2 regions of the Peribacillus sp. TH16 genome follow, and region 2 is predicted to be linked to the other one. Evidence: a T-box and tRNA genes for the amino acid it is inferred to sense, from the RefSeq annotation. Region 2 holds a T-box; the other holds one or more tRNA genes.
What was found. The T-box of region 2 lies ahead of tyrS (tyrosine--tRNA ligase). A T-box ahead of a tRNA ligase gene usually reads a tRNA of that ligase, here a tRNA-Tyr.
Positions count from the first base shown of each region.

Region 1 (3,387 bases), on a different contig from region 2:
AAGCTAGTAGCACTAATAAAGTTACCCCCGTTGAAATAGCCTGTAATTATTGCAATGATATGTAGGTGCCTCGATAGCCACGAGGTACCTGCATATTTAATATGCACGTAAAATCCCCAAGAATATTTAAAATAATGTTGAAATGGAGGTGAATGCACCGTCATGACCGAATATTATATTATGGAGAAGGTCGCCCCAAAGGAGTTTGTACTCAAAGAAGTTTTAAACTTCCACCGAATGTATAGAACTGCATCTCAAAGCAAGCATCACCCTTACAAATTTACCGATTTAACCCAAATGTTAATTGCATAAGAAATGAAGGTGAATGCTTTCACACGGATGCACACTTGATGGAAAGTAGGAGAAGCCATGGAGAAATCGAAGAGTTTACAAGAAATCTATAATGCCAACCGACCAGAAAATAATGAGCTTTTCCGAGCGATACAACAACATCTTCAAATGAAGCATCCAGACAAGCGAATGACAGCTGTGTTCGGTAATTTCAGAACTGCATAACTCACAAGACTGGATGAGTTGATAAGAAACTTTTTCGTATCAACTCAACTGTATAAAAGCCGACTTTCCACGTTACGCAGCTCTCCAGATGAAACACTATCGGCAACAATTATTTGCAAGGTTCTCATATATTCACTTTCGGAATTATACTTTTCAACAAAGCTTTCACAGAGCCAGAAGTAGATATGAAGTATTACAAGATGGGGCATGTCGAACACAGGCCAAATATTTGGGAGGGCATGAGTAAAGAAGAATACCAAAAAATAAAATATTTAGAGGAACAGAAAACATTCAATTATGATCTCTACGAACCAGAGCTGCTTGACGCAGAAGGAAATCCGATTATTGAAGAAAATGTTGAATACTAAAAAAAATGTGCACGATTTGGACACATCTTTTTTGTTTACTTATAAATGCAATGCTCCGAAATTAGGCTTCGTTTTCTCAGTGGTAGAAATCCATTCTCCTAATTCATCGAAATATTTTTGAACTTCTTCTTTAGTTTTGGTTTCTGAAGCATCCCAAATATGTGATAAGAAATATCCTAAATCGTTTGGATATGAAAATGATTCTCTGTCAAATGCTTTTTCAATAGCAGGACTGCCGAGTTTATCGCCTTCGTCACCATGAATTTTCATAGTAATAACAGTCCATCCATTTTCTTTTTTTATAAGAGTGTAATTGTCATAATGGCCCCAACGATTGCTATGAACACGTAATTTAAAATCTTCACCGATATTATTCAAATTTTCCCCTATCTTCCCATAATACTACAACTGTATTTTACCACCAGAACGCGGTAAATGACGAACTTCACGGTATTTAATATCAGCAATTTAATATCCTTTTCTGTCATTGTTACCAATGGTCGTTTAATCGCATTAAATTGTTCTCGATAATATTTCAAAGTATGAGGACAAAGATTCCTTAATTGGCAGTCTTCAAAGAATAATTTAAACTCCAATTCATCAGATTTAACGTAAGTAGTTTTTGTAACAATTCTTAATTCATCTTCCTATAGTAAATTTCCTCCTTTACTCATCGCACACTACCCCGCACAATATTTGTACATATTCTGTAGTGCGTGATAAACACAAAAAAGCTTCACACAATTAAGTGTGAAGCTTGAAGTAATAGCTTTTCTTCGCTATTGGTGATACCGGTGGCCGGGGTCGAACCGGCACTCCAGAGGAACACGATTTTGAGTCGTGCGCGTCTGCCAATTCCGCCACACCGGCATTTTTGTTGGAGGCGGCAACCGGAATCGAACCGGTGGTAAAGGTTTTGCAGACCTCTGCCTTACCGCTTGGCTATGCCGCCAACGTTTTTGGAGCGAAAGACGGGATTCGAACCCGCGACCCCAACCTTGGCAAGGTTGTATTCTACCACTGAACTACTTTCGCGAATGGCTGGGCTAGAAGGGATCGAACCTTCGCATGACGGAATCAAAATCCGTTGCCTTACCGCTTGGCTATAGCCCATTAACGTTATACTTATTATACCATTATTTATTAAAAAATGGGGCGACTGATGGGAATCGAACCCACGAATGCCTGAACCACAATCAGGTGCGTTAACCACTTCGCCACAATCGCCATTATAAAATTAAAATTGGCAGGGGTAGTAGGACTCGAACCCACACTGGAGGTTTTGGAGACCTCTGTTCTACCTTTAAACTATACCCCTATAAATAAAATGGTGGAGGGGGGCAGATTCGAACTGCCGAACCCGAAGGAGCGGATTTACAGTCCGCCGCGTTTAGCCACTTCGCTACCCCTCCGCATATGGATGTTACTGGTGCCGGCAAGAGGACTTGAACCCCCAACCTACTGATTACAAGTCAGTTGCTCTACCAGTTGAGCTACACCGGCACTACAATGGTGGCTCAGGACGGAATCGAACCGCCGACACAAGGATTTTCAGTCCTTTGCTCTACCGACTGAGCTACTGAGCCAAACAATAAAAATGGCGGTCCCGACGGGAATCGAACCCGCGATCTCCTGCGTGACAGGCAGGCATGTTAACCGCTACACCACGGGACCATAGATTGCGGGGACAGGATTTGAACCTGCGACCTTCGGGTTATGAGCCCGACGAGCTACCGGACTGCTCCACCCCGCGACGTTAATAATGCTGCTATTGCATCAAGTTTTCGTGTTAACTGTTTCATTATACATGATATATAGAAACAACTTGTTGCTTTTTAAAAAATGGTGGAGGATGACGGGATCGAACCGCCGACCCTCTGCTTGTAAGGCAGATGCTCTCCCAGCTGAGCTAATCCTCCATATGTTTTCGAAATGGTGACCCGTACGGGATTCGAACCCGTGTTACCGCCGTGAAAGGGCGGTGTCTTAACCGCTTGACCAACGGGCCAGTTGTAAATGGCGGAGAGCAAGGGATTTGAACCCTTGAGACAGGGTTACCCGTCTACACGATTTCCAATCGTGCTCCTTCGGCCACTCGGACAGCTCTCCAATAATGGCTCCGCAGGTAGGACTCGAACCTACGACCGTTCGGTTAACAGCCGAATGCTCTACCACTGAGCTACTGCGGAACGATATAAGCTTGGCGACGTCCTACTCTCACAGGGGGAAACCCCCAACTACCATCGGCGCTGAAGAGCTTAACTGCCGTGTTCGGAATGGGAACGGGTGTGACCTCTTCGCTATCGTCACCAAACATTATTAACATTTTTTCAAGACATATATTATTATAACGTCTTTTTGAGAAAATGCAAGAAGAAATTTTCATTCCTTCAAAACTAGATAATAAGAAGGTATTTCATTTTTAAAAGCGTGGTTAAGTCCTCGATCTATTAGTATCAGTCAGCTCCACATGTCGCCACGCTTCCACCTCTGACCTATCAAC
Region 1 covers NZ_JAEKEM010000002.1:1,945,798-1,949,184, forward strand. Annotated here, with positions in the region: gene JFV29_RS09410 (hypothetical protein) at 370-516, shown strand; gene JFV29_RS30010 (hypothetical protein) at 702-884, shown strand; gene JFV29_RS09415 (hypothetical protein) at 924-1,262, opposite strand; tRNA gene JFV29_RS09420 (tRNA-Leu) at 1,674-1,754, opposite strand; tRNA gene JFV29_RS09425 (tRNA-Cys) at 1,763-1,836, opposite strand; tRNA gene JFV29_RS09430 (tRNA-Gly) at 1,845-1,919, opposite strand; tRNA gene JFV29_RS09435 (tRNA-Gln) at 1,923-1,997, opposite strand; tRNA gene JFV29_RS09440 (tRNA-His) at 2,036-2,111, opposite strand; tRNA gene JFV29_RS09445 (tRNA-Trp) at 2,129-2,202, opposite strand; tRNA gene JFV29_RS09450 (tRNA-Tyr) at 2,213-2,296, opposite strand; tRNA gene JFV29_RS09455 (tRNA-Thr) at 2,312-2,387, opposite strand; tRNA gene JFV29_RS09460 (tRNA-Phe) at 2,395-2,470, opposite strand; tRNA gene JFV29_RS09465 (tRNA-Asp) at 2,483-2,558, opposite strand; tRNA gene JFV29_RS09470 (tRNA-Met) at 2,564-2,637, opposite strand; tRNA gene JFV29_RS09475 (tRNA-Val) at 2,728-2,803, opposite strand; tRNA gene JFV29_RS09480 (tRNA-Glu) at 2,818-2,892, opposite strand; tRNA gene JFV29_RS09485 (tRNA-Ser) at 2,902-2,993, opposite strand; tRNA gene JFV29_RS09490 (tRNA-Asn) at 2,999-3,073, opposite strand; rRNA gene rrf (5S ribosomal RNA) at 3,083-3,198, opposite strand; rRNA gene JFV29_RS09500 (23S ribosomal RNA) at 3,315-3,387, opposite strand, start outside.
Region 1: it encodes a tRNA-Tyr, which carries the amino acid that the T-box ahead of tyrS (tyrosine--tRNA ligase) is inferred to sense. The anticodon was not compared.

Region 2 (3,387 bases):
AAACTTCATGGTTCTTCTTGAATCACGTCTTGACAACCTAGTTTACCGTCTTGGTTTAGCTCGTACACGTCGTCAAGCACGTCAACTTGTTAACCACGGTCACATCACTGTAGACGGAAGTCGCGTAGACATCCCTTCTTACAAAGTGTCTCTTGGACAAACAATCTCAGTTCGTGAAAAATCACGTAACTTCTCAATCATTAAAGAATCAGTTGAAGCAACTAACTTCGTACCTGACTTCCTTACTTTTGATGCTGAGAAATTAGAAGGTACTTTCACTCGTTTACCAGAACGTTCTGAATTGCCTGCTGAAATTAACGAAGCTCTTATCGTTGAGTTCTACTCTCGTTAATAACTTCAAAAAAAACCTCATCCTTGGATGGGGTTTTTTTTTGTGCACAGAACTCAACTTCCAGACAAAACAAGGCCCGGCTGAGATTCAGCCGGGCCTTGTTTTCTCATTTCACTAATGTATATTTCTTCTTACCGCGACGAACAAGGATGAACTCTCCTTCAATCTTAACCTCTTCAGCCACGACATATTGCAGATCAGTCACTTTCTCGCCATTGATGGAGATTGCACCATTCTGAATATCTTCACGAGCTTGTCGCTTCGATGGAGAAATCTTCGCTTCAACAATTAAATCAACTAAGCTGATATCTTCCTTACTTTCACGTTCAAAGGTCGGAACATCTTTAAAGCCCAATTTAATTTCGGCCGCACTTAAATTTTTCACCTCACCGCTGAATAGAGCTGCAGAGATTTTGATTGCTTGGTCAAGAGCTTCCTGCCCGTGAATCAAACGTGTCATTTCTTCCCCTAAAGCTTTTTGCGCTTTACGTAAATGCGGTTCAGTCTGCACGGATTGCTCTAACTCTTCAATTACTTCACGTGATAGGAATGTGAAGAATTTCAAGTATTTCACGACATCAGCATCCGCTGTATTAATCCAGAATTGGTAAAATTCATAAGGAGTCGTTTTTTCCGGATCAAGCCAGATTGCTCCGCCTTCCGTTTTACCGAATTTCGTTCCGTCCGCTTTCGTCACGAGCGGAATCGTCATGCCGAACGCTTTTGCTTCCTCGTCATGCGATTTACGAATCATTTCAAGACCAGTCGTAATATTGCCCCACTGATCACTTCCGCCAATTTGCAACTTACAGTCATGATTATCGTATAAATGACCAAAGTCGATCCCTTGTAAAATTGTATACGCGAATTCCGTAAAAGAAATCCCTGTTTCCAAACGGGAAGCAACCGTGTCTTTTGCCAACATGTAGTTAATGCCGATGTATTTCCCGTAATCACGCAAAAACGTAACCATGTCGATTTTACCTATCCAGTCATAGTTATTGACCATAACTGCGCCATTTTCACCTTCGAAGTCAAAGATATGGGATAGCTGCCCTTTAATACAGTCGGCATTATAAAGCACTTTTTCCAACGTTTGCAGCTGGCGTTCTTCTTTTTTACCGCTTGGATCACCGATAAGTCCAGTAGCCCCTCCTACAAGTACAAGGGGACGATGACCGTGCTGTTGGAAACGGCGCATTGTTAAGAATGGCAGTAAATGTCCGATGTGCATACTATCCGCGGTTGGATCTACCCCACAGTATAAAGAAATTTTTTCTTTTTCTAAAAGGTCCTTAAAGCCCTCTTCATCCGTTTGTTGATAAATAATCCCTCTCCACTCGAGTTCCTTTAGCAATTCCATTTTATAATTCCTCCTTCAAATCCGAAAATATCCCGCAAAAAGCATACAAAAACGCCCCTTCATATAAATATGAAGGGACGAATAAATTCGCGGTACCACCCAACTTGAGGACATAAAGCGTCCTCCGCTCGAGACGAATAACGGTCGTCAACCGTTTCCTGCTACTAATCATTTCACAGCAAATGCTCAAGGAAGTAATTCATCTCACTATATGTACCGATTTCCACTGACCACCGGCTCTCTAAAACAGGGATAGTTTGACTACTGGGTCCTATCATCGCGCTTTTTTAATAAATTTTATTGTTAATAAGTTTTTATCATACATAACATTCATTGTCAACATCACCCTTACAGATTCTAGAAAAATATGAAAGTTCGCCTTTCCCTTCCGTGTTATATGCTATAATATATGTGATTTCAGGGGGTATGATACATGAATAATAATCAAAAAGATAGATTTCAAACAGCATGGAAACAGCTAACCCGTTTTTTTCAAAATGAAAAAACACAAAAAAATGCAAGGGTTACATACCAAGTCATTTGGAACCTAACGTTGATCCTCATTATTGTTGGGGTTCTAGGATTCTCATTCGCCGGCGGCGTTGGAGCCGGCTATTTCGCTGCCCTCGTCAATAATGAGCCGGTACGCTCAAAGGATGATTTAAAAAAGGACATTTACAATTATGAAGAGACCTCTGAGGTATACTTTGCGGATAAAGTATACTTGGGCAAGCTCAAGAGTGACCTTGATCGTGAAGAAGTGTCCATCGATAAAGTTTCCGACCATCTTAAAAATGCAGTCATCGCTACAGAAGATGAGTATTTTTATGAACATAACGGAGTTGTTCCGAAGGCTATCCTGCGTGCAGTTTATCAGGAATTTACGAATGCATCCGTTCAATCAGGTGGAAGTACTTTAACACAACAGCTCATAAAAAACCAAGTCTTAACGAACGAAGTATCATTTGAACGGAAAGCAAAAGAAATTTTACTTGCGCTCCGGGTCGAGAAGTTCTTTGAAAAAGAAGAGATTTTAGAAACCTACCTAAACGTCTCCACTTTGGGACGAAACTCTTCCGGACAGAATATTGCTGGTGTCCAGTCGGCTGCCGAAGGCATTTTCGGAGTGGAAGCTAAAGATCTATCTTTACCCCAATCTGCCTTTATTGCAGGATTACCGCAAAGTCCTTTTGGGTATACTCCATATACCCAGCAAGGGAAACTTAAAGATAATCTAGAGCCCGGAATTAACCGGATGAAAACCGTATTAAAACGAATGTATAGCAATGAATACATAACAAAAGAACAATATGATAAAGCAATCGCATACGACATAACAAAAGACTTTATCGGTAAAAAGGCGTTGCCCTCTGAGAAATATCCATGGCTCACCTATGAAATAGAAAAACGTTCCATTGAAATTTTGTCACTTAGCTTAGCAAAAGAAGATGGATATGAAGAAAAAGATTTAGAGAACGATGATTTAAAAAAGCAATATTTAGCACTAGCTGATCGTAAACTGCGTCAAAACGGCTATAAAATTTATACGACAATCAATAAAAAGATCTATGACCAAATGCAAGAAGTAACTAAAAACTATCCAAATTTCGGATATGATAAAACCGAACAGGTCATCGATCCGGATACGAAAGAAATGAAAACTGTAAAAGAG
Region 2 covers NZ_JAEKEM010000009.1:1,487,005-1,490,391, forward strand. Annotated here, with positions in the region: gene rpsD (30S ribosomal protein S4) at 1-352, shown strand, start outside; gene tyrS (tyrosine--tRNA ligase) at 459-1,715, opposite strand; T-box leader at 1,786-2,002, opposite strand; gene JFV29_RS21235 (transglycosylase domain-containing protein) at 2,149-3,387, shown strand, end outside.